3 regions of the Priestia sp. ST2 genome follow, and region 3 is predicted to be linked to each of the others. Evidence: predicted binding sites of a transcription regulator. Region 3 holds the regulator's gene; each other region holds the start of a gene.

Evidence for each region. The regulator LexA, encoded in region 3, represses DNA repair genes until DNA is damaged. The targets are predictions, from matches to a motif close to CGAACATATGTTCG.
Region 1: a site for LexA is predicted at 2,841-2,854, ahead of AC0KUU_RS23490 (Y-family DNA polymerase). Genes of this name have one in related genera too.
Region 2: a site for LexA is predicted at 1,621-1,634, ahead of recA (recombinase RecA). Genes of this name have one in related genera too.

What each region holds. Positions count from the first base shown of each region.
Region 1 covers NZ_JBVVNT010000006.1:34,186-45,036, reverse strand. Annotated here, with positions in the region: gene AC0KUU_RS23505 (MmyB family transcriptional regulator) at 93-947, opposite strand; gene fabF (beta-ketoacyl-ACP synthase II) at 1,070-2,305, shown strand; gene AC0KUU_RS23495 (hypothetical protein) at 2,582-2,779, opposite strand; gene AC0KUU_RS23490 (Y-family DNA polymerase) at 2,902-4,167, shown strand; gene AC0KUU_RS23485 (YolD-like family protein) at 4,181-4,342, shown strand; gene AC0KUU_RS23480 (hypothetical protein) at 4,562-4,711, shown strand; gene AC0KUU_RS23475 (site-2 protease family protein) at 5,238-5,717, opposite strand; gene AC0KUU_RS23470 (hypothetical protein) at 6,098-6,223, opposite strand; gene AC0KUU_RS23465 (GlsB/YeaQ/YmgE family stress response membrane protein) at 6,254-6,529, opposite strand; gene AC0KUU_RS23460 (hypothetical protein) at 6,975-7,199, shown strand; gene AC0KUU_RS23455 (hypothetical protein) at 7,632-8,009, opposite strand; gene AC0KUU_RS23450 (Alp7A family actin-like protein) at 8,027-9,211, opposite strand; gene AC0KUU_RS23445 (alpha/beta-type small acid-soluble spore protein) at 9,564-9,773, shown strand; gene AC0KUU_RS23440 (FtsK/SpoIIIE domain-containing protein) at 10,840-10,851, shown strand, end outside.
Region 2 covers NZ_JBVVNT010000002.1:944,789-955,639, reverse strand. Annotated here, with positions in the region: gene AC0KUU_RS11275 (hypothetical protein) at 1-88, shown strand, start outside; gene recA (recombinase RecA) at 414-1,457, opposite strand; gene arsC (arsenate reductase (thioredoxin)) at 1,949-2,371, opposite strand; gene AC0KUU_RS11260 (arsenic transporter) at 2,396-3,694, opposite strand; gene AC0KUU_RS11255 (ArsR/SmtB family transcription factor) at 3,713-4,060, opposite strand; gene AC0KUU_RS11250 (ArsR/SmtB family transcription factor) at 4,468-4,797, shown strand; gene AC0KUU_RS11245 (ArsI/CadI family heavy metal resistance metalloenzyme) at 4,848-5,276, shown strand; gene AC0KUU_RS11240 (hypothetical protein) at 5,326-5,559, opposite strand; partial or broken gene AC0KUU_RS11235 (MerR family transcriptional regulator) at 5,907-6,104, opposite strand; gene AC0KUU_RS11230 (cold-shock protein) at 7,197-7,397, shown strand; gene AC0KUU_RS11225 (cold-shock protein) at 7,665-7,868, opposite strand; gene AC0KUU_RS11220 (hypothetical protein) at 8,509-9,363, shown strand; gene AC0KUU_RS11215 (hypothetical protein) at 9,679-9,867, shown strand; gene AC0KUU_RS11210 (DUF3885 domain-containing protein) at 10,157-10,825, shown strand.
Region 3 covers NZ_JBVVNT010000001.1:798,228-809,078, reverse strand. Annotated here, with positions in the region: gene AC0KUU_RS04090 (ABC transporter ATP-binding protein) at 1-1,393, opposite strand, end outside; gene AC0KUU_RS04085 (ABC transporter transmembrane domain-containing protein) at 1,383-3,146, opposite strand; gene AC0KUU_RS04080 (YneF family protein) at 3,237-3,449, opposite strand; gene sirA (sporulation inhibitor of replication protein SirA) at 3,540-3,980, opposite strand; gene tkt (transketolase) at 4,129-6,135, opposite strand; gene AC0KUU_RS04065 (DUF896 domain-containing protein) at 6,303-6,533, opposite strand; gene AC0KUU_RS04060 (YneB family resolvase-like protein) at 6,603-7,271, opposite strand; gene yneA (cell division suppressor protein YneA) at 7,325-7,654, opposite strand; gene lexA (transcriptional repressor LexA) at 7,801-8,418, shown strand; gene AC0KUU_RS04045 (magnesium transporter CorA family protein) at 8,631-10,076, shown strand; gene AC0KUU_RS04040 (cation diffusion facilitator family transporter) at 10,399-10,851, opposite strand, start outside.

The sequences.
Region 1 (10,851 bases), on a different contig from region 3:
TTTCGAAACAATTTATTAATAATTAATTCGTAAAAAAACAGTCTCAAAGTAAGAGACTGTCATCTTAATCTGCTTAATATAATGAAATTTCTCTAGAGTTTCTCCATAGAAACTCTTTTCATTAACCGTTTTAACTTATTTTCCGTATCCGTTTCCTCTACTGGTGTGTAAATGCTACAACGCAAATCCATATCCCCTTGAACTTGGAGGGAAGTTAAATTAAATAACATTTTTCCTGCCTTTGCATGTCTAAATTCAATAACCATTTCGGGAGCTTTACTCACTTGGCTTTCATTCCATAAGGCCTGGAATTCCGGATGTAAATGACTCATCTGACTAATAAACTGGTTGTACCATTCATCACCTAGATAGTGTCCATAATAGGTACGGAAAATAGCAAGAAAACCTTTAGCAAAATGCTCCCAATTGACAGCTAGTGCTTTCAATTCTTTTCGGGCGAACACTAATTGAATTAGATTTCTTTGCTCATTTGGGATTTGTTCAAAATCTAGAAAAACATGAGAAGCTGCGGAATTCCAGCCCACAATATGGCAGTGTCGATCTGTAACGATAGTGGGACAATAGGTTAATTCAGCTAGTATTCGTTTTAAAGAAGGGCTAAGCTCTGATTGATCTTTTTTAGGATGAACAATTTCTGACTTTGCTTCTAATGCCAGATCATATAAGTAGTCTCTTTCATCGCTATTTAGTTGTAGAGCTGTAGAAATACAGTCAAGCACAATAGAAGAAACTTTTATATCTCTTCCTTGCTCTAACCATGTGTACCAAGTGGTACTTACCCCTGCTAATTGTGCAACCTCTTCTCGTCGTAATCCCGGTGTCCTTCTTCGGGTTCCTGCTGGTAGCCCAATAGATTCTGGTTTAATTTGAGCTCGCTTGGTTTTTAAGAATGTGGACAAAGCTTCAAGCCTAGTTTTATCATTCATTTTTAAAACTCCTCATCATACCAATTTACCCTAGTAGTAGTTATACCAGGATAAACAATCCCTTGTAATAGGATAAAAGGACTGTAAAATACAAGTATATTATTGATTTGGAGTGATGAAAAGTGGAAAGAGTTGTGATTACAGGTATGGGAGTAGTCTCTCCTATAGGAAATAACATCAGAACATTTTGGAACAACCTAATTAAAGGAGAGTCCGGCATCTCCTCTATAGATACATTTGATATTACTGACCATAAGGCAAAAATTGCAGGAATCGTTCGGGATTTTGATGCAGATGAGATTTTAGGAAAGAAGGAAGCAAGGCGTTTAGATCGTTTTTCCCAATTTGCTTTAGCTGCAGCTGAACAAGCCTGGGCAGATGCTAAGTTAGATCTCAATCATATAGATCCAGAAAGGTTAGGCGTATACGTAGGTTCAGGTATAGGGGGCATTGAAACCTTAGTTGAGAATATTGATGCACTTAGACAGAAAGGGCCAAGGAGAGTCAGCCCAACTCTGGTGCCGGGTATGATTTCTAATGCTGCTGCAGCACAAATTAGCATCAAGTGGAATGCAATGGGTCCTTCTATGTCGCCTGTTTCTGCTTGTGCCATTGGGAATACAGCTATTGGGGAAGCTTTTAGACTGATTCGTTCTGGAGAAGTAGATGCTGTGTTTGCAGGTGGAACAGAGGCTGCTATAACTGACTTATCAGTAGCAAGTTTTGGAAATGCTACCGCATTATCAACAAGAAATGATGACCCTACTCAAGCTAGTCGTCCATTCGATGAAGACCGTGATGGATTTGTCATGTCAGAAGGAGCTGGAATTCTAATCTTAGAATCTCTATCTCATGCTTTGCGTAGAGGAGCAAAAATTCACGCGGAAGTCATCGGATATGGTGCAAGTTCAGACGCACACCATATGGTTGCTACACACCCAGAGGGTAAAGGTGCTTATCTTGCAATGAAAGCAGCTTTAAGAAATGCAAATATATCCCCTGAGGAAATTGATGTTATTAGTGCTCATGCAACAAGTACAAAGGTGGGTGACATCTCTGAAACAAAAGCTATTAAGGAACTGTTTGAGAAACAAGCTTATCAGATTCCAATAACAGCTAATAAATCTATGGTTGGTCACATGTTAGGAGCAGCTGGTGGAGTTGAAGCAATTGCTCTAGCAATGAGCCTTAAAGAAGGCGTTGTTCCTCCAACAATTAACTTAGAAAATCCCGATCCATTATGCGATTTAGATTATGTACCAACTATTGCTCGCCAAGTGAAAATAAATACTGGTTTATCCAATTCATTTGGGTTTGGTGGCCATAATGCAGCTATTGTTTTAAAGAAATACGAGTGAGTATATTTTTACTCGTATTTCTTCATGAAAATTAAAGCCAAAATAAAATATAATTACGAATTGCTATTCAAGTTGGGGTAAAGATACCCAAAATCGAATACACCTGGCAAACCATACCCTAGTTAATGATAGAAGTTCCTTGGGTACTCGCTGAAGAAACAGATTAATGTCCTTTTATATCCTAACTGCCACCTTAAACTATATTTTTAAAATAATAAAAAAGGTTGAGAAATGACATGCAAGCATTAAATCAAAACTCACCATATAAACTATTACTCACGAAATAACAGTAGCAATAATAACCTTTATGTAAGAAAGCTCTAAGGCCCACGGGCCATACTTATCTAGATTCAAACGATACATAGACCACCACTGTCCATTTTTACATTTAAAGAACGATCCGACAATCCATAAAAGAACTAAGAACAAAAACCATGAAGAAAAGATAATATAGTTAGGCATTTTCTTATCCAATGTTCCTATCTCTTATTATAGTAACAATAATCGGGAAATGGTATGATATTCCACTGTATAAAGAACATTTGTTCGTATATAATATATGGAACAAATGTTCTTTTATTTAAGGAGTATTTTCAATGGATGATGAGCAGTTACCAAACCGAATCATTATATGTATTGAAATGAAGGCGTTCTATGCGTCCGTTTCTTCTGTCATAAGAGGATTAAATCCGTTGAAAACAAAGCTTGCGGTGGTCGGAGATATCAAACGGTCGGGATCCGTTGTATTAGCTGCCACACCCTTATTAAAGAAAGAAGGGGTCAGAACAGGAAGTCGTCTTTTCGACATTCCTAAAAGGAAAGATATCCATGTGGTGAATCCATCCATGGAGAGATACATCAAGGCGTCGACCTATATTTCGAGCTTGGTGTTACAGTATGTGGCGCCTGAGGATTTTCATGCCTATAGTATTGATGAGCTGTTTATTGATGCGACAGCTTCGTTACATCTGTTCGCTCGTACACCAGAAGAGTTAGCCCATAAGATTATTAACGAGATTTATCGTAAGACACGCCTGACAGCTACGACAGGCATAGGCCCTAATCTCTTATTGGCGAAGGTAAGCTTAGACCATGAGGCAAAGAATAGCCCAACAGGAGTGGCGTATTGGCGATATGAAGATATTCCCTTTAAGTTGTGGTCCATTCATCCAATGAAGGATTTCTGGGGAATCTCCTCTGCTACGGAAAGACGCTTGAATCGTTTAGGTATTCACTCCATCAAAGAACTAGCTCTTTCTTCTGTCGAGATGTTACGGAAAGAATTTGGTGTCCTAGGTGAAGAGTTGCACCAACATGCTAATGGCATTGATTACAGTCGCATTTCGGATGTGTATATCCCTAGCTCTCGTTCGTTTGGCAAGAGTCAGATTCTCTCTCGCCATTACACGAATCGAAAAGAAGTGGAGTTGTTGCTGTTGGAGTTATTAGACGATGTGTGCTTTCGCTTACGCATGCATCAAGTGGTGGCTGCAACCATCCAGTTATCGATTGGCTACAGTAATCAAGCAGGTGGAGGCTTCTCCAGACAAAAGAAAATGGGAAGAGCTTCGAACTTAAGCCAAGATATCTTTCCGTATTGTTTAAGCATTTTACATACGTATGATAGTGGGATGCCGATTCGTTCTATTGGCATCTCACTATCCAACACCAGTATTCAAGAAGAGGAGCAAATGAGCTTATTTGAGGACATCGATCAGCGTGAAAGAGCCTATGCTCTTGCGAAAACGATTGATGAAATTCGAATGCGTTATGGCAAGAATAGTTTGCTAAGGGCTTCAAGTCACCTCGAGCATTCAACAGCTCGTTATCGAAATGGCTTATTGGGAGGCCACAAAGCGTAAGGAGGACAGAAACATGGAACATAGAGGAATGAAGAAATGGCGCCCTTTTGCTACGTTGCCAGAGCAATACATAGGACTACAGGAGATTATAAATAAGGAAGTAGAAGTAACTCAACCTGTTTTAACAGAAGAGCAAATGGAACAAATCAATTTCACGTTAATTGAAGCCTTATAAATAAACAAGTGTATCTTACATATTACAAACAAGGCCAATGCATAACAGAGACAGGATTCATTCAGTTTGTTGATTCTCTTGGGGATTTATTTATTTTTATTGATGACGTATTTGAATTAAAGAATAAAATGAGGTTAAGCGAGCTCATCGATGTTCGCTTGTCTTAGTTCCTGAAGAAATCGTGTACAGGAGAGCATTTATTTGGGTGGAGGTACATTTATGTACAATTTTAGAGTATACACGTTACGTGACGGTTCGAAGAGAATCATTAAACTAAAAGAAGGAGAATCCTTTAAACAGGAACTCCAAAGAGCCGGTATTCAAGAAACGCAAATTTTCCAGATGCAACTAGTGGAAAAAACAGAGTAATTTTAACATGCCCCCTTTTATCTGTATATGTTTGAATTTTATTTTTTTGGTTAAAATCTATAATCAACTAACTTTTTTTTTAGCAGTATGTGATCCATGTGACCTTCTACTCTCTATGAGTAGAAGGGTTTTTTATTTGTTTAAGTTCTTTCCTTTTGGGTATACAAATAAATGTAAAGTTATCTAAGTCATCTACCTTTGTTTATAGTATGTTTCTATCTTGCCTTCTATCTATAGGATAGAGGCTTTTCCAATGTAATCTGTTTAAGCGATGAGCTTATTGGCAATGAATAAATGTGTTACCTTTCTCGCAAGGTATACAATGACATTTCCATCACACAAATGACCTTCTACCTGACACGAGTAGAAGGTTTTTTGAGATCAATTATTTATCAACATCAACACTAATTGTTGAATTAACCACATTATTTAAAGTAATTTTATTTTTATCATCTACTTTATTACGTAAAGAGGAATCCCGTGTAGCTTCGCAACCCCATCACTTCACATCATTATTTCAGCTTTCTTAATCAGGGTTACATGTTATTTTCCCATATCTCAATGCATCATAAATAGCACGTCCATCACTTAAATTTGTTTCTGTATATTTGATAGGCAGTAGCGAGAAGACAATATAATAAACAGAAAAGTAGACAAACTGGTAAGAAAAAAGACTTGCTGGAAGGAAGTCAGCTATAACTAAACCATTTATAAGGAAAATAGAAGCTAAGTTAGCGATGGCGCCTCCAGCATAGACACAAGCATGGGTGAATCGGTTATCGTATTTTAGTTTTTCATATGCACAAAAAGAATCTAGAAAGTAAACTGATTTTATTTTAATTTTCCTCCATTTAAAAATCGTTTTTCCTTTTCCAATGGTAAAATCCACTCTTCCTCCGAAAAAGATTGCCATGATAGAATGACCTAATTGGTGAACAAGAGATACAAGTGGTAGTACAAGTAAGAAAGAAAACAAGAATTTAGGCATATCACTGAATCCAAACACACTTCCATCTCCTTTATTATGAAATGATTTACTAAATGGCTAGCTTATTAAGGTAGATAAATTCTTTTTGATAGTGGAAAGAATTTTCCAAGCAGTGGATGTATCTTCTTTAATCGTATGTACAATCCTCCGTTTGGCACTCTGAAAAGGCTTCAATCAAAGAGTAGGACCAATCGGTTTTTAACAACGCAGTAGTGAAAGTGATCAATAATCTTTGAGCATGGCCAATAAAGAAGAACATCTTCACCTCATTTTTAAACGTTCTCCATAACAATAAACGACCCTATGTATCGTAAACCAAGTTACTAAGGTCGCTTATGTTATATTCTGATTTATTATTTTTTTCTCTTTTTCTTTATAATAAAATATTTGGCTTCTCCTTAAGCTTCTGAAGGAATTTCGCTCTCATGATTAAGTTGATCGAACAAATAAGTAAGGTAAGAATCTAATTCGAATTGATTATCTTCAACAAAACCATCTAACACAGACTTACTTTCTTCTCTCATCTTTAGTCCCTCCAATTTATGTTTTTCAATTTATTTTGCGTGATGACCATGATTCTTGTTTCGACCCATTTTTCGTAAAATAAAACTTACAATTAGTACTAAAATGATAGATCCAATTATGGCTGGGATGATAGCAAAACCACCAACGACTGGTCCCCAACTTCCCAAGATCAGACCACCTAACCAAGAACCGATAAATCCAGCGATAATATTACCAATAATACCTCCAGGAACGTCACGCCCTGTAAGTAAACCAGCGAGCCAACCGATAATTCCACCTACAATTAGCATCCATATAATTCCCATAAATCATTCTCTCCTTATAATAAAATAGTTAGTTGACTTTACCCCCGACTAAAATCCATTAATCCTGTTATTTTATTCCTTAATAAAATTTTTCTCCTTATGCAATAAGATCATATAGCCATGCTTGCGCTTTATTTTTATTCTTTTGGGATTATTAAACTAAAAGAAGAAGGATCCTTTAAACAGGAACTTTAAAGAGAAGGTATTTAAGAAAAATCAACTTTTTTAGATGCAAATGACCAAACGTAAATAATAAAATACTCAACAAAAAGAACCATCGTAAATTCGATGGTTCTTTTTGTTGAATAAGACATTTATGAGTAGTAAGCATATATGTTGTCAGAGATGCATAGAGTGTACGTATACAAATAATACTAGCTAAGTTGCACATGACATCACTGATTTAGCGATACAAAGCAACCTTTCTAGGAAAGGGGAATGTAGTATGGAATTTCTCAAGAACTTTACTGTTCAAAGTATTTTCGTTGTTTTAATTTTATCAATGTTGGGAAGTTGCTTATGGGGAATTTGGAAACATGCACTGGAACATCCAAATTCCACTATAAGCGAAGTGCTTTCTCTACCTGAAATGAAAATCTTAAAATCATGTTTGTTTTTAGCATTTGTAGTAATTGGTTTTTACCTTCTATACCACATTTACGCAAAATAATGATTTTTTATTTAAAACTACATGGTTGGGGCCATGTAGTTTTCTTTTAGAAATCAAATAATTTATGAGCATATAATGGATTGATCTAAAATATACTTAATGGTTTATTTATAGTTATCTATCAGTCTATCCAAAAAAAACTATACTCAATCATATGAGATGACGACTATTTATATGAGGAGAATTTTTATTTTATTTGAGAAATATGTAATCTGACATAGTCAGCTTTTAGAGTGGTTAGGGGCTTTTTCACATGAATGATAAATACATAGACAAAAAAATCTCCAAAAAAAGTTGAATTTAAAAATTTATAGCTATTTTTATACAAGGCATTTTACCTTGATTATCGTAAAAAGCTACTATCTGTTCCTCACAGTTTCGAGTGAACCACAAAAAGAAAACCACTAGAATGGGTTCTAGTGGTTTTCCAGTTTAAAAGTCGCTATATTCTTCTAAGTCATCATCGTCTAATGAACCAGATATATTCTCTAGATCTGCGACTTTTCCTTCTTTCAGTTGAGGAACCTTTGAAGGCTCTTCTTCTTTGAAAGAATCGCTTCCTACAAAACCTGTTGTTTGGGCTAATACCTTTAAATCAGCTAGTTCATTCTTGATATGTTCAAACATCTCGTAGGTTTTCTTGTCTTCCATTGCTTTTCTTCCAGTAGATGCATCATCTAGATCACGTAGAATTAAAGATGAGATATAATCTCCTAACTTACGCGATTTAGCATATGTAGCCAGTTGATTATACACTTCATCACTCAATCGATTTGTCTTAATGGTAAACGCATTTTGGCGTTCTGACATCCTTATCACCTACGTTGTTAGGATTTAACGGCTTTCTTCTCTGCTGCTTGCTTCTTCTGAACGTAACCAATACTACGAATTTCCAAGCCAAATAAATTTAAGTGACGGCTATCTTGGGGAACCTTATGATACTTGTCCGTACGTTCTTCGCCAATTTTTTCACGCATACTATTCATGATAGCGACTTCTAAAGTAGGAGCTACCCCGCCACAGTACACATATTTACGCACTTTATTCGCTGGTGGTGGTGCGACATCATTTAATTTAGCCAGTAAAATCTCCACATATTCTCGAAGAGAAGACTTGATTGTACTTGTTAAATCAATGGATTCACCTGTATTTTCGTTTTTTAATACAAACTTTTGCTTGCTGTAGTTATCAAGAATAAATTGATCAAAGGCACGTAAGTCCGTAAACAGTTCTAGGAATTTCTCTTTACGCAATTTATCAATATGCGCTAAATAAGGAATGCCTTCAATGCTTTGGAATGAATCACGACTATTGGCAGCTTTCAACCCTTCGGGTAGAATAACCACATCAATGGAACCACCACCAATGTCCACCATAACCGTTTCACATTCTACATACTCATTCGCATCTTCACGATCTTCAAGGGTTAAGTCTTTTTTTAACGCAAAACGTGCACTTTCTCCCTCTTTTAAGCATGCACTTTCTTCTACTACTACCTTTAACGTATTTTCAAAACCAGGCGTATGTACAGTAAACGTATGGTCGCCTAAGAAGCGATTAGCCATCGCTTTTTGAGCTGCCCCAAATGTACTCTCTTTCTTAAGGAGCCAGATTGGTAACATCGTAGAAAAATAGTCAATTTCAATTGTGTTGTCTTTTTTACCTTTCGCATGTAACGCATGGTAATACGCAATGGCAGCTAAAAAGGTGATGTATGGAATATGACTTGTAATCTTATTATGTAATTTATTAATGTGATTGTTGGCAAGTAATTGACTTGCGGCAATGTCACCGACTAAGAAATAGCGCTCTTTCTCTTCTCCCTGAATAGTTGTGGAAAGTAAAATACGCTTCTTAAATTCTTCTGGAGCTGTCACCGCATCTGTAAAAAAAGAATCTGCAGCTTCTTTTTGCAGTTCAACTACATTCGTTGGAAAATCAAATAGATATCCATCCATGATGTTCATATCAACAGAGTTTCCGCAATCTTTATTAAAACGTGAAATTTTCATTTCTATACACCTCATCTTTTAAGTTGAACTTATATTCAACTCATTGTACTTGATGTAGGATAAATATTCAATATATGAGAACAATTTAATTATCTACAAAAACTTACATCTATCAACAATTATCCGAATTAAATAGAATTTATATTCACATACGATGTTCCACCAATATCTTACTAAAAATTAGCAACACAACAACTACAAAACCTACTGACTGGGCCTTTTTTGTGCTTACAAACACAAGTAACTTTATTAATGGAGTAATATATAGTGAAAAATTATTTTTTTATTTTATGAATAACTCATTCTCCTTTTACACATGTTAACGTTACAACCAATAAAGGAGATGGATAAAATGGCAAACAATAAAAATAGCAACACAAATGAATTATTAGTATATGGTGCTCAACAAGCAATTGACCAAATGAAATATGAAATTGCTAGTGAGTTTGGTGTTAACCTAGGTCCTGATGCAACTGCTCGTGCAAACGGATCTGTAGGTGGAGAGATTACAAAACGTCTGGTACAAATGGCTGAGCAACAACTTGGCGGCGGACGTTTCTAAGACAATTGTAGAATCGTGGCTAAAGGAAGAATGGTGTCCATTCTTCTTTTTTTCTATGATTTAAATAAAAAGAAACACGCGCATAGCATAAAGAAGCCCCCATCAACATTGATGGAGGCTTATATCATTTAAACATAACTGTTTTTCCCTTGTGAAGCCTTATCGCTATGTATATCGGTTCATAACGAGAGTGCCCGGCATTCTTCGAGTAGATAAGTAAAAGCCACTTGTAGACTACAAGTGGCTTTTTGCTACGTTGAACACATTAAATGATTCACGTATTATTTCCAACTATAGTATAACACGAATAATCATCTATTTGCTTTATCAAGTTTTGTTTGGACATGTTCTAAGACATAAAGCATACGCTGGGGACCTCCTCTACTCTCTTGTCCATTTCATGAAAAATGAAGGCGATTAGTCCAACCCCTAGCATATAAAAACCGAGCACATCTTACATAACTACCTACTAATCCCCTACTGCAGTAAGGGTTCTTTTGTATTTTTTGACTGGACAGGCAAGCTTACTGCAGTAGCTACATAGTATCTAAAGAATCATGACTTCATTACCTAATCAGTATCTAGTTCAGTATCCCTACCCCGTTAATACAAGCTGTATACGCCTCGTGAAGCCGTTTATAGAATCTGTAAGGGAGCTGAGCCGAAGAGGCGAAGGGGGCGACCGGATGCGGTGAGCTAAAAAAACAGGTACGCCAAAAGCAAAAAAATTAAAAGAGTGAAAGAAGGTATCAACATGAGAATAACTCATTATAGTACTTTTCAAAAGTTCTTCCATAAACCATCCTTTAAATCCTCAACAAAACCTCGTCCCTTCAGGGCTTATTCCTTTGTCCCTTTTAGTCCATTTGCTATGCTTGACCCCACCATTCTTACTATAGGAGGCATTGTCTTAGGAATTGCTATCATCGAACGAATATTAGAACGATGGGGTGTAATTGATCTCGTTGATCAGTTCTCAAAGGTAATGCGCTTTATCTTGCCTGTCACCTTTTATGGGGCCTTATTTTACTTCTTTGCGACATTTATGTTTTGAGGAGGGATTTAGATGTTTGAAAAA
Region 2 (10,851 bases), on a different contig from region 3:
TAACAAACCTTCAAAAAGCGATTTTAACGGGGATTTTGAACAAATAAAAAAAGTACATAAAAACTGGTATTATGTATCTTCTTATTAAAAAGAACCTGCTGTTTTGACAGCAGGTCCTTCTTGTTACTTATTTCTTTTTTAACCTTTTAACAACTTTAAAAGCTAGGAATCCTATTAAACCAATAATTATTAAGAATAATAGCAATACTTTTTATTTCATTGAAACAAAGAGAAAGGTGCGTTCATTGTAAATATACAAATGGATTGCAAGAAGATTCATGCTGTTTCTCTATATGAGTAGTGTTTATTTAGGTACAAATCAATAGCCTTGACATAAAAACACCCCCATCATTAGAGTTTTTTTATCTAATAATGGGGTGCAGTTCAAACCGTGGGAAAGGTGTTTTATGCCTTTATTGGTTTTCGTTTTCGCTATCGCTATCGTTATCTATAACATTATCGTTATTAATATTATCACCATATTTGAAATCAATAATTCTTTTTCTAATTTCTTCTCTAATTTCAGGGTTTTCTTTTAAGAAAATCTTAGCGTTTTCTCGTCCCTGTCCTAAACGCTCCTCATTATATGAAAACCAGGATCCAGACTTTTGAACAATATCTACTTCAGAACCGATATCTAAGATTTCTCCTTCTCTTGAGATACCTTCTCCATACATAATATCTACTTCAGCAATGCGGAAAGGAGGCGCCATTTTATTTTTGACTACTTTAATTCTTGTTTTGTTACCAACTATGTCATTTCCTAGTTTAAGTTGTTCAGCACGGCGAACCTCAAGACGAACGGAAGAATAGAATTTTAGTGCTCTTCCACCTGGCGTTGTTTCCGGATTTCCAAACATAACGCCTACTTTCTCCCTGATTTGGTTGATGAAGATGGCAATGGTTTTGGACTTATTGATTGCTCCAGATAGTTTACGAAGAGCTTGAGACATCAAACGAGCTTGTAGACCTACGTGAGAATCTCCCATTTCTCCTTCAATTTCTTTTTGGGGAACTAATGCAGCTACTGAGTCAACAACAATAATATCTACAGCGCCACTTCTAACTAATGCTTCAGCAATTTCAAGTGCCTGTTCACCAGTATCTGGTTGAGATAACAGTAACTCATCAATATCTACACCTAGTTTTCTTGCATAAACTGGATCAAGTGCGTGTTCAGCATCAATAAAGGCAGCTCGGCCTCCATTTTTTTGTACTTCTGCAATTGCGTGTAAGGAAACGGTTGTTTTACCTGAACTTTCGGGCCCGTAAACTTCCATAATTCTTCCTTTGGGATAACCATTAATTCCAAGAGCTATATCTAAAGCTAATGAGCCTGAGCTAGATGCCTCAACTTTTGTATGTGTGCCTTCGCCCATTTTAATAATTGATCCTGTACCGAATTGTTTTTCAATTTGTTTTAGAGCCATGTCTAGTGCTGCTTTTTTATCATTCATAATTTGAAACCTCCGATTGTTATTACGTTTACAATAAACGCCAAGGTATTTCGATAAAGAATAAGAGTTGGCTCAAATGTTTTTGCTCAGTGCGAGAAAATTTTGTGTTTAACTGTCTTAGTTTGCTCTGGTATTCCTTTATTCATCTCTAAACCCTTAGTGTCGAACAAATGTTCCTGTTGTGTAATCATACAATAAACGCATCTAATTGTAAAGGCGAAAGTTTTTCTACAAACTAGCTAAAAGAATATCTTATATTTATAAAAAGTAAGTTTATACTTTAGCATTTACTTATCAAATGATAGAAATTAGGGGAAAGGTAGCTTTTTATATAAGTAGAATCGATTACAATCTACATTTTTAAATTTGGGTATATATGAATCTACAAATCTGGTTAGACTAATAACGCATTCCGGATATTCTTAGTTACTATAAAACAGATTTCAGGAAGAAATAAAGCAGTCTACACAAATAGACTGCTTCTTGATTAATTATTTACCTGTTTCAGCAAAACGCTGAATACGTTCAGCGATTTCATCACGTACACGCTGGAAGAACGCCCATTTCTCTTCATCTGTTCCTTCAGCTTTTGCAGGATCGTCAAATCCCCAGTGTTCACGTTTCACATGGGGAGGCGTTACTGGGCAGTGATCTGCTGCATGGCCACATAATGTAACGACCAAATCCGCATTATTTAAAATTTCAGGGTCAATGACATCAGATGTTTGGTTTGAGATATCAACACCAGCTTCTTTCATTGCTTTTACAGCATTGGGATTTAATCCATGAGCTTCTAACCCTGCACTGCGTACATCCCATTCATCATTATTTAGATATTTTTTTGCCCATCCTTCAGCCATTTGGCTACGGCAAGAGTTACCTGTACATAAGAAATAAAGTGTTTTTTTAGACATGTGTAAAATCTCCTTTATGATGTGTTAAGAAATAATTGATAACCAAATATATAAACCAACAAGCGTAATAAACAATGTTGGGATGGTTAAGATAATACCTGTTTTAAAATAGGTTCCCCAAGAAATCTTAACTCCTTTTGTCGAAAGAACGTGGAGCCATAAGAGAGTGGCTAGAGAGCCAATAGGTGTAATTTTTGGTCCTAAGTCCGAACCAATGACGTTTGCATAAATCAAGGCTTCTTTAATTGTACCTGTTGCAGAAGTTGCATCAATGGCCAAAGCATCAATCATCACGGTTGGCATGTTGTTCATAATCGATGAAAGTATGGCTGCAATGAATCCCATGCCAATGGTTGCAGCAAATAATCCATGGTCAGCCGTTGCTTGAATGAGGCTTGCTAATACTTTAGTTAGCCCTACATTACGTAATCCATAGACAACAACATACATACCAATCGAAAAGAAAACAATCGCCCACGGAGCTCCTGCTAACACTTTTTTAGTGTGAACAGCGGGACTCTTTCTTGCTATTCCTAAGAATAAAATCGCAATAATACCTGCGATAATAGAAACAGGAATATCGAAAAACTCACCAATAAAGTAACCAAGAACTAAAATGAATAAAACGATTCCTGATAAACGGAACATTTTCTTATCTTTAATGGCTTCAACCGGTTTCTGTAAATCATCTAGATTGTATTTCTTAGGGATGCTTTTACGAAAGTACAAATATAAGACAACAATACTTGCCAAAAGTGAGAACAGATCTGGCACAATCATACGTGATGCAAATTCAGAAAAGCGAATACCAAAGAAATCAGCTGATACAATGTTGACCAAGTTACTTACTACAAGAGGTAACGATGTTGTATCTGCAATGAATCCACTGGCGATAATAAAAGGGAAGACCATTTTATCTTCAAATTTAAGTGCTCGTACCATGGCAAGTACAATAGGTGTTAGAATTAAGGCTGCTCCATCGTTTGCGAATAATGCTGCTACTACAGCTCCAAGGAGGGATACATAAACGAACATGCGAACGCCATTGCCTCCTGCAGTACGCGCCATATGTAAAGCTGCCCACTCGAAAAATCCAATTTCATCTAAAATTAAGGAAATAATAATAACTGCAATAAACGTTAATGTTGCATTCCATACAATTTGAGTTACATCCAGCACGTCATGGAAATCAACCACACCTGCTAAAAGAGCTAATACTGCGCCTCCACATGCTGACCAACCAATAGACAAGTTCTTTGGCTGCCAAATGACAAAAATCAATGTCACTAAGAAGATGAGGGAGGCTACTATAACTGATATCACTTTACAGACCTCCTATTATTAGCAACAATTAATACGTAAACCTTGCTTTTCTAGTTCTTTTAATCGTTCATCTTCGCTTGGTAAAGAATCGAGTATATCAAGGACAAACTGATAATAGCTGTTTTCTTTATTTAAGGAATAGAAGATCCAATGTCCTTTTCGTCTTTCACTTACGAGTTCGATAGCTCTTAACTTCCGCAAGTGTTGGCTAATAGCCGGTTGACTTGCTTTATAAATTTCAACTAGCTCACAAACACAGCACTCGTTATTTTGGAGCAGCTTCATCATTGACAATCTTGTCTTATCTCCAAGCAGCTTCAGTATCTGTACTGCTTTTTCCACTTCTACCTGCGCTTTTACATCCATTATGACTCACCTCCTTATTTTCAAATATAATTATATAAGTATTTTATTATATATTCAACGAAAATATACATTTTAAACATTAATCAAAAAAAGTTGATTAATTTCTTGATTTATCTAAATTTTCCAGGTATGATGAATACATCAAAAAAAATTGATTTATGAAAGTGAGGATGAAAGCAGTGAGAGTCAACAACTCTGGAAACTTATCTGTTACATACTTTCGAGCCTATTTTCATTTAGTTATGAACACCCAAGGGATGGACCAGAAGGAAGCACAAAACTTAATCTTTCAGCGTTTTTTTCATCAAGATCCTATGCTAAGAGGGGAAACTACATATAGTAACTTTAAAAAAGCTGCCGAAAGCTTCGATCATTAAATCAAAAAAAGTTGATGAAGGAGAATGACAATGGAAACAGTTAAGGAAGGAAAGCACCCATTTAAACAGTACGAACAAAAATTTAAAGCACTTGCTGATCAAAAGAGATTAGAAATTATGTATGAGCTCTGCCAGCGGGGACAGACATGCGTATGTGACCTAACTGAATTCTTTGGGATGTCTCAATCTAAACTTTCCTATCATTTAAAAATTTTATTAGAAGCAAACCTTATCACAAAAGAAACAAAAGGGACATGGAGCTATTATGATTTACATGATAAAGAGGTAAATCACCTGTTATCTGAGGAGCTTTGCTGCTTGTTTAGAAAAGATACAAGTAAAAGCGGCTACTGCTCTTAAATTAATATATTTAAAATAATATTGTTTATAATGCGAAGGAGGAAGTGTAAATGAAATATGTTCACGTAGGAATTAATGTAACGAATCTAGAGGCGTCCATGGAGTTTTATCAAAAGGTATTTGGCGTTCAACCTGTGAAAACGAAAGTAGATTACGCTAAATTTTTAGTAGATGAGCCAGGATTAAATTTCACTTTAAACGTACGAGACGAAGTAAAAGGTAATCAAGTGAATCATTTCGGCTTCCAAGTAGAAACTCCTGAAGAAATCCATTCTCATAAATCACGATTAGAAAAAGAAGGCTTCTTTGCTCGTGAAGAAATGGATACAACTTGCTGCTATGCTGTGCAAGATAAGTTTTGGGTAACAGATCCGGATGGAAACGAATGGGAATTCTTTTATACGAAATCTGATAGTGAGGTTCACAAGAACAGCGATGGGCCAAATGAAAAGCTACCTGTAACTAATGCTTGTTGTTAATCATTAGTTAACATAAAACCATTTATCGGTAAAAATAAAAAGCAGACCTTTAATTAAAGATCTGCTTCTTTTCTTTAGCAAAAACTAAATATGTTCCCACTAAAAACATGATGCCCAAACCTATAAAGATTAACCAGTACGTTAAAGGGAAACTATAGGAAACTTTCATAACTCCAGTATTTCTATCTAATATTCTAACGGTGTAAGGAGTATATGCTGTCTTAATAGTTAAGTACGTTAATAAAGCTTGAGCAATAAGAACTATCCCTATTGCACATTTCATTATATTGCCCCCAGACTCATACATGTTTCTGTGTACAGTTTAACACAAAGGGGCTTACTTAATATGCTAGTTACCATAATCACTCTTTCAGGAACATATGAAAAAGAGAAACTTTATGGGAATAAGGGTTCTAACAGAGTCATTTTTATAAAATATAGACATCTTTATACGTCCCTTATGTATCGATGTTTCTGTCTAGGCTAAATAATAATGGAGTGCATAAAAGTCTTATCTTATATACATTTATAAAAAATCCGAATAAAAATAACCCAGTAAATATTGAATATAGAGATTGAGTAAGCATGAACAAAGACTAAAAGAACAAATCAAATTTACCTACTTTAAAATAAATCCTTACGCATTTCCCGTGTTCTAACACCATCTTCAATTTTTTCTGCAATGTCCATTAACCTTTCAATGTCGGAAAAGGAATACATTCGGGTACCTGAAGAGTTTCGTTTTGGAAAAATAAGCTCTCGCTCTTCATAATAACGAACTTGTCTTTCTGATAAACCTGTCATTTCAGTAACGATTTTTATAGTCATAACTTTCTCATCTAAATATGGATGATTTTTAGTCAAGATTATCCTCTCCTATTTCCATTCTTTATCAGTATATATGTTATTAACTTTTGGTTTGTATATAGAAATGAAGTTTATTAAAAATAGCACGTTATAAACACTTCTTGATGAAAGGCGTTTGTAGTTATTGAGAGTGACATTAGGTTAACTAATTTCAAAACAAGTGTTTCAAAATCAATAATAAGAAGAAAATAAGAGCTTCTAAATTGCTCAAATTTACGTCGAACTATTTATTTTATTATATGTAAAACCAAAGTTCATTCCCTCAGAGAGCGTTTCTCTGTATATTTGAAATATATTTTAATCTGATTACTAATGAAATATATGGATACGGTGCAACCTATATCATTCTAGGCATTTTCATTCCGATAAATAAAAAGACTTGCTTTAGATAGAAAGCAAGTTGAAAGAAGGATAATCACTTTGGTGATTCCATTATAATCCAATAATTATAGTGAATCATTAAAATATGGTTAAAAATAAATTAAAAGTAAATTAATTCATTAAAAGTATTAATTAACCTCTTTCAAGTTTCGTTAAAGTAATTTTATTAATTCCAATAAATTTTTTAACTTTATTCCTTTAGTGTTTGAATAAAGTTAAAAATTAGGAGTCCGTAAAAGTATATTTTTTCGAATGGGATAGCTGTTTTTTTAAGTCATTTTTTTACAATCCCAAAAAGTGTACTTTTTGAGACTATCTATATTGGAAAAACTTAACCATAAATTAACTATACATAGTTAAGGGGATTCTGGTGCATAAGTGTTGAAATGTTGTACTGAGAAGCTATCAAAAGAAGATATTCTTTATTTCGCGGGTGATTGTCCACTCGTTCCAATTCTGAGCGTTTCTCATAATACTGTTTTTAGTGAAGAACGGAAAAAAGCAATTATTTGCTATCAATATCTCTATGTGTTACACTATGTTTAACTTGTTTTTGTTCGGTATAAGATTGAGAGAAGAAAAACCTTAAACAGAAGTTTTTATCTTGAAATAGTATGATTGGGCAAGAAAGGTAATACATTTGTGGAATATTCCACAGCAGGAGGCAACATTATGACACAAGGTACAGTAAAATGGTTTAATGCAGACAAAGGTTTCGGTTTCATTGAAATCGAAGGCGGAGACGATGTATTCGTTCATTTCAGTGCTATTCAAGGTGAAGGTTTCAAATCATTAGAAGAAGGTCAAAAAGTGACTTTTGATATCGAGCAAGGTCAACGTGGAGCACAAGCTGCTAACGTTCACAAAGCATAATCAAAAGTGATAACAAAAAGGACTCCTTATGAAGGAGTCCTTTTTTTATGGTCTTATAATTAGAAAACCATGATTTATCTACTATTAGTTCAGTAGAAAACCCAGGCTTTTAAAAAAAAGCCTGGGTTTTAGACAAGACGATCGATACAAGGTATAACTAGTTATAACATACATTAGAAATAGAAAGCAAATGCAAATAAATTAGCTATATTTTCAATTAAATAATATAGTAGTAATTTTTAATCTATGCGATAGCATTGGTACAAATTATCTTCGATGGGGATTAAGGGGGATTTTATTAATAAGCCGTTCTCCAGCTTCCATGTGATTTCCACACAAAGGGCATTTTTGGTGGTTATCGTAAGAGAAATCTTTTCTCATCCAGCCCTTACAATCTTCTACTGTACATTCCCAAACCTCTGTTTTTTCTTGAGCTAAAGGTTCTTGGTTTCTTTTGCCGTAATAATACATACTAACATCACTACTCCTCATATTACATTATAGCTTATAAAGGAGTAATAATCATTTATATAAATTAGTGTTTCTTACCATTTTATTTTCATGGAATAATGCACGGAATTTTTGATATAAGAATTTCTAAACACTTAGTAATAATGTTCATATCTTCTTCTTTTGCTTTTTAATTGCACCACTTACCGTAGTAGTACATCCCTAAACTAAGCCGCCAACGTAAGGAGGGTTAGTTTAAAGATTAGTTTAATCGTGGAATCATTTCGCTTATCACCGGTAATCAAATGGTTATTTATAGGGACTTTCCAGAAGTTTCATGACTTGTTGGAAACTTTTATTTCGAGTTATTATAAATAATAAAACTTCATTTTACCTCAAATTAAAATATATTGTCAATGAAAAATTTGTAATATTTTCAAAAAATGTTATAATAGTTTTACAATTGTTTTTTCGATCGTATTCCGAATTCCGCTGTGTTTTTTTCAGATAGAATTATGGATACATTTTTTCAATACCCTTTTTTAAAACTGAAAAAAACTCAAACAGTTGTGTGAGCTTTAAAGGTAAGTTAGTTGAATAAAATTATTAATTTACCATCTAATAGTAACCGAGTTTTTATTCTACAAGGAGGCCTAGAATAATGAATCTAATCAATAAGAAAGTTACACACAAGCTTTTTGGGATAGGTAGTATAGTTAAATGTAATGATTCTAGTATTGAAATACATTTCGCATCGGAAAATAAAAAGTTTGTTTTCCCTGATGTATTTGGAAAGCATCTAAAACTGCATGATAAAAGTGTTGCTCATTCACTCGAAAAAATTATAGAAAAAAAGGAAATGGAACACAACGAGGAAGAACGGAAGAAGGAAGAGGAAAAAAAACTACAACGAAAAAACCAGGAACTTCGCTGGGGACTTGAAAAACTTATGAAGAATCATAAACTTCATTCTGAATCACAAATGGTTTTTTGGTGTGACATAGAAGAACAGAATAGTTCTTTTTTAGAGTGGAAGGTTTTTTCAGGTGTAATAAAAAGTGGTAATAACAAGGGGAAGCCAACCAAACCCATCCGTTTGCACCAAAATAGTGCTGTCTTGTTAACAGCAATAGATTCCAGTATGCCTGAAAAAGACAGACGTATCTTAGGCGTCTATATGGTGAATGAAGATTTTATCGGTAAGCTTTGTGAAGATGGATATATTCCTGCTCATTCAAAATACAGACTCCAGCTTACAGAACAGGAATCGGATCAGATGCCTTTCTGGAAATATTATGTAAATGAAAGAACATCCCAAAAAATGACATGGAATACAGGTAAATACCGTTATTTTGATAATTTATGGATGGCTCAAATTTTGCTTGATATAGCTGAGTTAAAAAGTGACCCAAAGGAAAGAGAGCTGGCACAACAATTTTTTGAACATTTTTGTAAAATGAATCTGATAACAGCTGAGGAGTTACCAAAGCCTAATGGCGCATTGATGCGTATGTAAACGTTAGCCCAAAGATAATAGGACTGACACATTTTTCTCACCCATCATTAATAGCGAACATTCCTTAGCTGTTCGCTATTAAAAAGGCAAGAACAGAACGTAGGAGAGAAGATGAAGGATATAACGTGAAAATATTTAGTGATGGAAAAACAGTAACTATAAGAGTATCGAATGAATTAGTAACAATCTTAAAAATTCATTATGTAAAAAACATGAAAAGATACTCTTATACGGTTACTAAATATCCAAGTATTTTTTCTTTGAAGAAGAATTAATGAAACAAGAATAATAAGTAGATAATGAGGAGATACACCTATGCTTAAATTTAAAGTTATTTTCGAATTTATAAATGGCAGGACAAAGGAATTAAAATTCGAAGCCGCATCAAAGAAAGAAGTCATTAGTCATATAACAAAATATGAAAGATTCATTTCGAATGAAAAAGAGTTAGTGCACATCAATTTAAATAACGTGGTACAGTTTATGATTACAGAAGAAAAATAATAATAAAAACTAGGCATCTATTAATTGAGGTGCTTTTTATTTTAATAAATAGACTGATTTAAATTTAAATAACATTTCTGAGAGTAGTAATAAAATTGAGCGGTTAATTGAAGCTCTTCTTAGCTCTTCACTAGATAAAGAGAAAGTTATAGAACAATTAATTGAAATGGAGTTAGAACTTGACCATATTAATGGGCGCTATAAAAGCTTAAAAAAAAGAATTAAAACAATTACTTAATGTTTAAGTAAAAAAAGTTACTTATAAACTATAAAATATGGAGAAAAATACATGAGCACTAACACTCTGCCTTTATTTTCAGAAAAATACTTTGAAGGATTAACTTTAAGTCCAGCTCTGTTTTATTCCTGGAAATATAGCATTCGCTTTGAAATATCAGATCCATTAATTTCATCTCACGAAAAAGATTGTTTGAATCAAGCTTTTCATCGATCAATCACATTATTTCAAAGGGTATTTGGAGAGGGAGATGAGATTCTTTTTGTTACGGATGTGCATACTACGAACAAAGATCGTTTCCTTCAAAAAAGACCTTTAAACGTTTATTTAAAATACATAAAAGATAAACAGCGGCTATATCAATTAAACCATCACTGTTTGCCGAGTATATTTCAGGATGAAGATGAAGACGATGATCAATCTTTGACCCATCGCTTTGGACTTTCTTGTAAGAAAACAGAATTAAGATATGCGCAGCTTTTAAAGGCTATTAATTATGAAGACTTTGCTCATCCATCTACTATTCTGAAGAGTAATTCCCAAAGTAGTTATGATATTTACTTTATTAATCTCTCTAAAAAAATGATTTTTCATTTGTATGATGACCGCGGATGTGATGTCTTAGCCTCAAGTAAAGAATCTATACGCTTTCTTTATGAAGAATATAATAATTGGATTTTGGATTATGATCGAGAAGAAATTGACCTTTTATTTAAGTGAAAAGTAGGATTCATCCACTAATTAGC
Region 3 (10,851 bases):
GGGCTTCGATAAATGCATGAGCTTGCACAAATTCCGCCGCTGCTTTTACTTGTTCATCAGAAAAATGGTCTTCGTGCAGCGTAATATTTCGTTTTACGGTATCTGCAAATAAAAAGGCATCTTGAAGCACTAGCCCTACCTCATCTCGAAGCTGTTTATTTGAAAAAGACGATAGCGGTTTATTATCGATCAAAATGTCTCCTTTTTGCTGCTCATAAAAACGCATTAATAAATTAATGATGGAGCTTTTTCCGCTTCCCGTATGGCCTACTAAAGCCACTGTTTCTCCTTCGTTTACCGTAAACGATATATCAGAAAGTACATCTCGAACACCGTCATAGGAAAACGTTACGTTTCTGAATTCTACCGTTCCTTTTTGTACCCCCTGCTTTTGTTCTCCTGTCATGACTGGATTTTTTTCTTTTTCATCCATCAAGTTAAACACCCGAGAGGCTGATACCATCGCTTGCTGATACATAGAGAGACGCTGCATCATTTCATTAACAGGCTCAAAAAAACGATCCAAGTAGTTGATAAACGCGTAAAGAACACCAATTTTAACAGGACTGTCAGCTACGGAAACACCAAAATAACTGAGCACAAGAATAACGGCTAACATGTAAAGAATTTCGACTGCCGGTCTTAGCAGCAAACCATCTAACTTAATATTGCGCATCCCCGCTTTGTAATGCTCATCATTGATTTCTTCAAATTCCGAGCGCAGCCGCTTTTCTTGACGAAATAACTGAATAATAGACATGCCTTGCAAAGACTCATGAAGCTTGGCATTTAACTGGCTTAGCTTTTCTCGAAGCTGTCCGTAGTAAATAGCGCTGTAATGCTGATAAAGCTTCATAAGTCCCCAAATGAACGGGAGAAGAACTAAACAATAAAAAGCCAGCTTCACATCTAGCATAAACATGGCTATAAAAATACCGACCAAAAATACCCCATTTTGAATAAAAACCGCGATGACTTCCACAAACATTTCTTTCATGGCTTCCGTGTCATTTGTAATTCGAGATACCAGGCTTCCTGTTGGCGTGTTGTCAAAAAAGCGAAGAGCCAGGCGATGAACATGAGAAAAAACGTCAATTCGAATCTGCTGAATAATTTGAAGCGCAATTTTTTGGAACTGCAGAAGCTGAAAGTATTGAACGAAAATTTTTAAAAGCTGTAAAAGCAAATAACTGCTTGCAAGCCACACAAGAGGCTGAAGAGGCAAATACTTAGGAGTTAAATAATCGTCAATGAAAATTTTAATCAAAATGGGCCCTAATAAATCCGCAGCCGTAGCAATTAATAATAATGTGAACGCTAAAAAAAATGATTTTTTATGCGGAATTGTATAGCGAAACAGACGTTTATGTACCGAAGAATGCTCAATTTTCATTTTTCGTCTCTCCTTCTTCTACCGCACGTTCAAGCTGCTGTCTATCGTACATATCCTGGTACCAGCCGCTCACGCTAAGCAGTTCCTCATGAGTTCCTCGCTGAATAATTTTCCCTTTATCAAGTACAAGAATCAGGTCTGCATGAGTAACCGAGCTCAGCCGATGCGCTGTAATAATCGTTGTTCGATTTTGACGTTTCTGCTTCAGCGCTTGTAAAATACCCGCTTCCGTTTTCCCATCTACCGCTGATAGCGAGTCGTCTAAAATTAAAAGCTCAGGATCTAATAGAAGAGCTCTTGCAATCGAGATACGCTGTTTTTGTCCACCCGATAACGAAACGCCTTTTTCACCTACTATTGTTTGATAGCCATCCGTAAAATCGAGGATGTCTCTATGTACATTGGCAACTTTAGCCGCTTCTTTAACTTCTTGATTGCTTGCTTCTTTTTTTCCAAACGCGATATTATCAGCAACTGTTGTTGAAAACAAAAAGTGATCTTGAGGAACATACCCAATGCTTTGGTACAATGAATCAAAAGCATAGTCTTTAATGTCTTTTCCTCCCCATAAAACAGCTCCGTCGCTTACATCAAATTCACGAAGCAGCAGCTTTAAAAGCGTGGTTTTCCCAGCTCCCGTCTTTCCGACAATACCTAACGTTTGACCGCGAGAAAGTGTAAAATAAATTTCGTTTAACGTATATCCGTTTTCTTTGCCATACGAAAACCTCTGAATAACAGCTTCAATATTTCCTGTTGGTATTTCAACACTGGGATGCGCTGCTTCTTCAATCGAATTTTCTTCTTTTAATAAAGAAAATACCCTGTCATATGATGCTCTTCCTCGTTCCACAATGTTAAATAGCCAGCCAAACGCGAGCATCGGCCAAATAAGAAGGCCCAAATAAGTTGTAAAGGTAACAAGCTGCCCCAGTGTCAACTCTTCACTAATAACCATCTTGCTGCCAAAAATAAGAGCAAGTAAAAAAGAAAGTGCTACAATAATCGAAATGGTCGGATCAAACAATGCATCTACTCGGGCTACTTTCATGTTCTTTTGCACAACATCTGCAGACTTGATGCGAAATTCTTCGACATCAGCTGCTTCTTCCCCAAACGTCTTAATGACTTTAATTCCGCTAATGCTTTCTTGAACCTTATCATTTAAAGTAGAAAATGCTGCTTGTGCGTGATGAAACCGCGCATGAAGCAATGTACCATAGTAACTCGTTAAAACGGCCATAAGCGGCATAGGAATAAGGCAAATAAGCGTTAATTTCCAGCTGATTGTGAGGGCCATTGTGCATAGAACAAGCCCTCCTGTGACAATGGAATCCACGAGTGTCAAAACGCCCGAACCTGCAGTTTGTTGAATAGCTTGAATATCGTTTGTTGCATGGGCCATCAAATCCCCAATTCGCCGCCGTTGATAAAAGGCCTGATTCATCTTGGTAAAATGAGTGTAGAGGGTATTTCTCAGCTGCTTGGCTAGTTTAACAGATGAACCAAATATCATAATACGCCATATGTATCTTGTGAAATAGGCCACAACAGCAGCTCCTAGCAAAATTCCAACCATCTGCATTAAGCGCTTTCCATTCAGCGTCCCTTCTTTAATGCCATCTACCGTTAAACCAATAATTTTAGGCGGGAGAAGTTCTAATGCTGCCACAATAATGAGCAACGCTATCCCCGTTATGTAAGACTTTTTTTCCTGTTTGAAAAACCACCATAACTCTCGAAAAATTTTCATCGTATCCCCCTAACCCCACAACCATTTTCTTATCTCTATCATAAAACAAAAGACACCCTTCTGAATAGAGAGTGTCTGTCCAATTAACCATTATTTAATTTGGCCGTTCATTGCTTTCATCATTTGGTTAATTTTTTTCTGCGATGGTTTCATGCCCATTTGCATCATCATCATTTTTAACATTTGTTCATTAATTGGTGGATTTTTCTTCAGATAGCTCATCATATACTTACGAGCAATGAAAAATCCTAGCGCTATCCCAACAATTAATGCTAGAACACCAACTAGAATATACATTCCCATGGTATTACTTCCTCCTTCGTGTTGTCTAACTTACAGTGTACTAGACCATACGCTATTATACAATATTTCCGTTCCAATTTCCTTAAATAATTACACAAATTTTCTTGTTTTCACAGGCCTCAGCCAGCCGTATTCATCCGTTCCATAATTCACTGCTAAAAAACAAGGATCTAGCTTGCGTAATACTTCAAAAAAAGCTGTCTCAGCATCAACATTGCCATCTCCTTCAATTGTTATACAGCGATTCGTTAATTTTATAGATGCTCGACTTTTTTTATGAGGATATTCCAGCACAAACGTCTCTTGATGAGTAAAAAAATGAGGATAATGAGAAAACGCCTGAAGCAATTCTCGTTGAATAAATGAAATGGGCAGTTGGCGAGTAATGTAATGAACTTGTTTTTGTAAGTGCGTTTCCTGCAAGTGACGTTTCATTCTATATTCAATCAGCAGCTGATAAATGAGCTTTTCTCTTCGAAAATAGGATGATGCAACTTCTTCCTCCATTAAATATACTTCATACGTTCTCACGATTCATCCTCCCTTTCGGCTCGTTCTTTTTTGTACCATTATACCGAATGGTGTACGCAATGCTTGTCTATCGATGAAAAAATTCCTTTGTTTTTTTGTCGAAAAAAAGAGCAGACCACAGGAGTCTGCTCTTTCTTATGAAAAAGAATTATGCATTAAGCAAGCTTTTCACTTTTGCTACTACATTTTCAACTGTAAAACCAAATTCTTTCATGATTGTTTCACCAGGAGCAGATGCACCGAAGTGATTAATACCAAGAACTTGTCCTTCGTCTCCAACATAGCGTTCCCAGCCAAGTGTAGAAGCCATTTCAATACCTAAACGCTTTTTCACTGATTTAGGGATAACACTTTCTTTGTACTCAGCAGATTGCTCTTCGAAACGATCCCACGCAGGCATACTTACTACAGATACATCAATGCCTTCTGCAGCTAATGCTTTTTGTGCTTCTACTGCTAGGCTTACTTCAGAGCCTGTTGCAAGTATTAACGCATCCGCTTGGTCTTTACCAGCTTTAGATACAACATATGCACCTTTAGACACGCCTTCGTATGCATTTTCTTTTGTACCTTCAAGCGTTGGCAAGTTTTGACGAGTCAATACAAGCGCCGTTGGGCGGTCAGTTGACTCTAATGCTAAGCGCCATGCAGCAGCTGTTTCATTTGCATCTGCAGGACGAACCACTGAAAGACCTGGCATTGCACGAAGTGATGGCAATTGTTCAATTGGCTCATGTGTTGGGCCGTCTTCTCCAACTGCGATACTGTCATGTGTGAATACATATGTTACAGGAAGCTTCATTAAAGCTGCTAAGCGAATTGCTGGGCGAAGATAATCAGAGAATACAAAGAATGTTCCTCCGAATACTTTTACACCGCCGTGTAGAGCCATACCGTTTAATGCAGCTCCCATTGCAAATTCACGTACACCGAACCAGATATTACGTCCGCTGTAATCAGCTGCAGTGAAGTCTTCTGAACCTTTAATCATTGTTTTATTTGAGCCAGCTAAGTCAGCTGAACCGCCGAAGAATTGAGGTACAGCTTGTGCTACTGCGTTTAATACTTCTCCAGAAGAAGCACGGCTAGCTAGGCTTGAACCCGTTTCGTATGCTGGAAGCGTTTCTTCCCAGCCTTCCGGTAACTTTCCTTCTACTGCCAGTTCAAATTGACGACCTAGTTCAGGGTATTTTTCTTTATACTGTGCAAATACATCGTTCCATTCGTTTTCTTTCTTTTGGCCATCTTCAGCAATTGTAGCTTTGAAGTGAGCATACACTTCTTCTGGCACATAGAAATCTTCTTCAAATGTCCATGCATAAGCTTCTTTTGTTAATTTTGTTTCATCGGAACCTAATGGAGAACCGTGCACGCCAGAAGTACCCGCGTGGTTTGGAGAACCAAATCCGATTGTTGTTTTTACTTCAATTAGCGTCGGGCGTGTTAAATCGCCTTTTGCTTCTTCAATTGCGTTTGCAATCGCTGTCAAGTCATTGCCGTCTTCAACGCGGATTACTTGCCATCCGTAAGCTTTGAAACGATCTTCTACGTTCTCAGAGAACGAGCGATCTAAATCTCCGTCTAAAGAAATATCATTTGAATCGTATAAAACAACTAAACGTCCTAATTTTAAGTGTGCTGCTAATGAAGCTGCTTCAGCAGATACACCTTCCATTAAGTCTCCGTCACCACAAATACCATACGTAAAGTGGTCTACAATTTCTAAACCTTCTTTGTTGTATGTTTCAGCTAAATGACGTTCTGCCATTGCTTTACCAACAGCCATTGCAATACCTTGTCCTAGTGGACCAGTTGTTGCATCAACACCTGCTGTATGACCGAACTCTGGATGACCTGGTGTTTTACTTCCCCATTGACGGAAGTTTTTAAGGTCTTCAATTGATAAGTCATATCCAGCTAAATGAAGCAAGCTGTATAATAGTGCCGATCCGTGTCCTGCTGATAATACAAAGCGGTCACGGTTGAACCAGTTTGGATTCTTTGGATTGATGTTCATAAATTTTGTCCACAATGTATATGCCATTGGAGCAGCTCCCATTGGCATACCTGGGTGACCTGAATTTGCTTTTTCAATCGCATCGATTGATAAAGTACGAATTGTTGCAATCGAAAGATCTTCAATACGTTGTGTCATACTCTTCATTCCTTTCAAAACTATGTACATATGTTATCATACTAATGATTTGCTTATTTGTACAATACTTGAACCAAAAAATTTTCCACTTTTACAGTTTTTGTGTGCCTTATTAAAAATATACAAAAAACTAGAAGGAACACTCCCTCTAGTTTTACTAGAACGTCTTAGTGAAGACGCTTCTTTTTACTCTCTTTTAACTTCTTAGGCGTAACATCTTTACCTTCTTCGTCCACAACTTTAATCGTATGAAGGTGATTTGTCATAGATTGTCGGAAAACTTTTAAATATTCCTGACGTAGCTCTTGCTGTTCTTTCGCTTCAGATTCTGTCAGACCTTCAGCCTTTGCCTTTTTTGAAAGAGCATTAATACGAGCAAGTTTATCTTTTGATAGCATATAAAACCTATCTCCTTATAATCAATAATTAAAATTACCGAACCGTTCCGGCAACATGTAGTCATCTTACTAAATCTCTTTCGTTTTATCAAGAGATTGAGCATTCTCTTGGTATTCTTGATAGCGGCGATGTACCGTCGCTTTTGAAATATTATAGCCAAAACCTTTTAGCGTAACTGAAATTTCAGCAAAGGTTAAGCCGTTATGACGAAGACGGACAATTTCTTCAATTGGCGCTTCTTTTTTTTCTCTTCCCGAGTTAACTCCTTGATTTTTTAAATTTTGCTGCGGACGATAACCGTTTTCTACAGCTCTTTTCATTCCTCTTTTAATTTTAGCATTATGTAATTTCCGCTGATGCTCTTCCACTAAGCTAATAATATCTAACACCATTGAATCAGATTCTGAAAGCTGAAGCTGGCCTTGATGACTAATCGTATAGATGGTAGCATTTTCTTTATGAAAAGCATGAAGCAGCGCAATTCGAGCATTTCCTCTGCCTAATCGTGTTTCATCTTGAATAAGCAACACAGATATTTTTTCTTCTTTCATTGTATGAAGAACATCCAAAATACCCTCTCTGTCTACTTCATATCCGCTCGCTTTTTCCATTACGACTTTTTTTACGTCTAGATGGTGAAGAGCAGCAAGCTTTTTTAATTCTTCTTGCTGGCGCTGTAAAGATGTTTCTTGGGTTTTTTTATCCGTACTGACACGGCAATAAATAATGGCATCCACTTTTATCACGACCTTTTCGGCTTCTAACAATATTCAGGAACGGCCGTTACACACTACTGTTCAATTGCCACTTGATTATGTAACTCTTTTTTTAAAACAGGAATATATAATTTATCTCCAGGAGATAAAGACTGGGCAGTGTCTGAGTTTAAATCATTGACGTCTTCAACCCATTTGACAAATTCATTGGTGGTCAAATGATGGTGATTATGATACTTGTTGGACAATTCCCAAAGCGTATCTCCTTTTGTAATAGTAACCGTTGAATATTTGTCTAAATCTACTTTATCCGCTCCTAAAACCAGCGTCAATACATATGTAAGTGCAGCGATAACTGCAAAAAAAATAGCGTAATGTTTCATAGAATGTAAGAATTGTTGCATATTATGATCCCCCTGTCAGAATATATGTTCTTATTTTATTGAGAACATTTGTTTCTGTCAATGGAATTCTTCGAACTTATGTTTGTATATTGACACATCACGTGGTATAATTCACCTAAAGAATAGCTAAAATCGAGGTGAAAAATATGAAGCTATCAAAACGTCAACAAGACATACTAGATTTTATTAAGCATGAAGTAAAATTAAAAGGTTATCCGCCTTCTGTTCGTGAGATTGGGGAAGCGGTAGGATTAGCCTCTAGCTCCACTGTACACGGGCATTTAGCTCGTTTAGAAAGCAAAGGGTTAATTCGCAGAGATCCGACAAAACCAAGAGCAATCGAAGTTCTTCAACTAGACGAAGTAAACATCCCTAAAAGCAATGTCATTAATGTTCCTGTTATCGGTAAAGTAACAGCGGGTCTGCCTATAACAGCTGTTGAAAATGTGGAAGAATATTTCCCTCTTCCAGATAAATTCGTTTCTCCAGATGATCATGTATTTATGCTTGAAATTATGGGAGAAAGTATGATTGAAGCAGGTATTCTAGATGGCGATATGGTAATCGTACGTCAGCAGCAAACAGCTAATAATGGAGATATTGTGGTCGCTATGACCGAAGACAACGAAGCAACGGTAAAACGTTTCTTTAAAGAAGAAAATTTCGTTCGTTTACAGCCTGAAAATTCAACGATGGCGCCTATTATTCTTCGCCACGTAACGATTTTAGGAAAAGTAACTGGTGTATATCGCACGATTCACTAATCAGACACTGTATGTAAAACCAACTAATGATGATGTTAGTTGGTTTTTTTTACGTTTGTTTTCTAAAAAAATTGGCATATTATAAATGATACGTTGAATCATTGCAGGCGGGTAGAACGGTTTTTATAAAGCTTGTTTTACCTTTTACTTTCTACCTGCATTTCCTCGACTCTTACAAGGAAATACAACCGACCATAAGAAGGATGTAGTTTATGACCAATACACCAAGGAAAACAGAACCATTTCAAACCATTGTACCTGCCAAAGCAATGAACATGTTTCTTTTTCCTTTTTCCTTTGACCGAAAAAATAAAGAGCAGCTTGTTCATGCGCTGAAAGCAAATTTGTTCGAGTTTTTCTCCATTCAAAACAAACATTTAGAAAAAGAATACTACGGAGAACAATATTACGTATCTCATGATAGCCTGGATCAATATTTTCTTCCTTACATTGAATGCATTCTATTCCCTGACTCGTGCGAAAAAGAAGGGTTGCTTCGATTTTCAAAAAAAATAGACCATGCCATTACGTTACACACTTCCTCCACCACCGTGTCTAGCAACGTGCTGTCTGTGGATGTTTTTTTATGTCCTTTTGAAATTGGCGTCATGACCATTCGCACTGAGATGAGCCATAATCATTACACCTATGATGATATTTTAGAGTTCATGAATCATTTTCGTGTATTAGAACCGAAGCTTGCTGAAGAGCATGGATCCACCATTACCTATGAACACCACCGCTATAGCAAAGTACAAGATTATATTTTTTCACAGCTCGCGCCATTTTTGAACGAACACATCAAGAAAGAAGCCACACGTGAACAGCATGTGGGGAGCCTTCCTTATTTTATCGATGAACGGATGTTTGTGTTAAGTTATGTAACGGTAAATCAAGAGCAAGAGATTAATTCCACAACTTTATTTCGTACTGGACAGCTAAATAGCTATATGCCTGACGGGAAAGCGTTTATTTCTGCACACAATCATGAGTATATTAAAACGTATAATACTAAACACGTGTATTCCAGATGGGCTCCTGAAACCTATTACGTCATAACAGACCATGTGTTTTCATGTATTTCTAAATCGACAGACTCTAAAACGGATCAGCTTTTGATGAATCATCTATTTGGCCAGCATTACTATAATTTATTTTTACATTTTTTCTATAAAATCGTGTTGCTAAAACTATCTTATGAGTATTCTCAGCTCACGTTTCATAAAAATTCAGAGGGCATTGAACGACTAATCCGCTCTATTACCGTGTTCTCAGGTAAATATTTATTTTTAGAAATTAGCTCTCGCACAGAAGGTCAAGAGTTTTCTGAGCTCTTTAAAAAAATCTTCCATATCAATTCTCTTTATCAAGAAGTCAAAGAAACTCTTGGTACTTTGTACCAAAACCAAGAGAAAATCGCAGCTAAGCGTCACAATTACTTATTATTAATTTTAACGATTTACACGGTTCTTTCCGGTATTTACGGAATGAATTTAGTTATTAGCAAACTAAAGGGAAACATCAATTGGGATAGTATGAAGCAGTTTTCTATCTTTGAATATATCGCTTTAATAGTAGCTCTATCAGGAATTCTGATCAGCATTAGTCTCGGAGTGAGTTCCCTATGGAATTTATTAAAAGATCGGTTTAAAACATAAAAGCTGTTCGCATCAGAAAACACATGATAAAAAAGAAGAGATTGAGACATAACTAAATCAAGCGAATCTATAGGGGAACAAATGGAATAAATAAGCTAGTAGGGATTGCTTGTTACACCGCTGTTGACTTCCGTGCAAGACTTCGCTTTCCGCGGGCAGTGAGTCTTGCCCTCCAATCAACCTCTAAAAGCAACTAAAAACACGAAACCTACGTTCACCATACCAATGAAAAAATCCGAACGAATTGGATTCTCCGTCAAGAACCTCGATTCATCGTTCGGATCTTCTTCAATTAAAATAATTTTGTCCTAACCTCTTCTTTTTATTCTTTTTGAAGCTGTAAATCACTTGGCGCCCAGTCCGGAATTCCATCATCTTCATCAAATTCAATAATGACATCCGTTACTCCTTTTTCCTGTAAAATACGATTTTCCAGACGATCTTTAATATCATCAGCTTCTGCCACTGTTAAAGAAGGATCAATTTCTACTTTTAATTCAACGTGAAGCTCTTCTCCTTCTTTCATCACCATTAACGTTTGAATATCACGCACTTGTACATCTTGCATGACAATCGCGCCAATTTTTATTTCCATTTCTTTATCTGCTTCACCTAGCGCTCCAGCAGCATTATCTAAAAATACTCGTCCTACTACAAAAAACATCATAAGCCCAATCAAAATAGAAGCAATTCCTTCAGCTTGGTGAAAAGGTGTAAACCGTGAAATGAAAACGGCTATTAACGCCAATACGCCTCCTCCAGTAGCTACCAGATC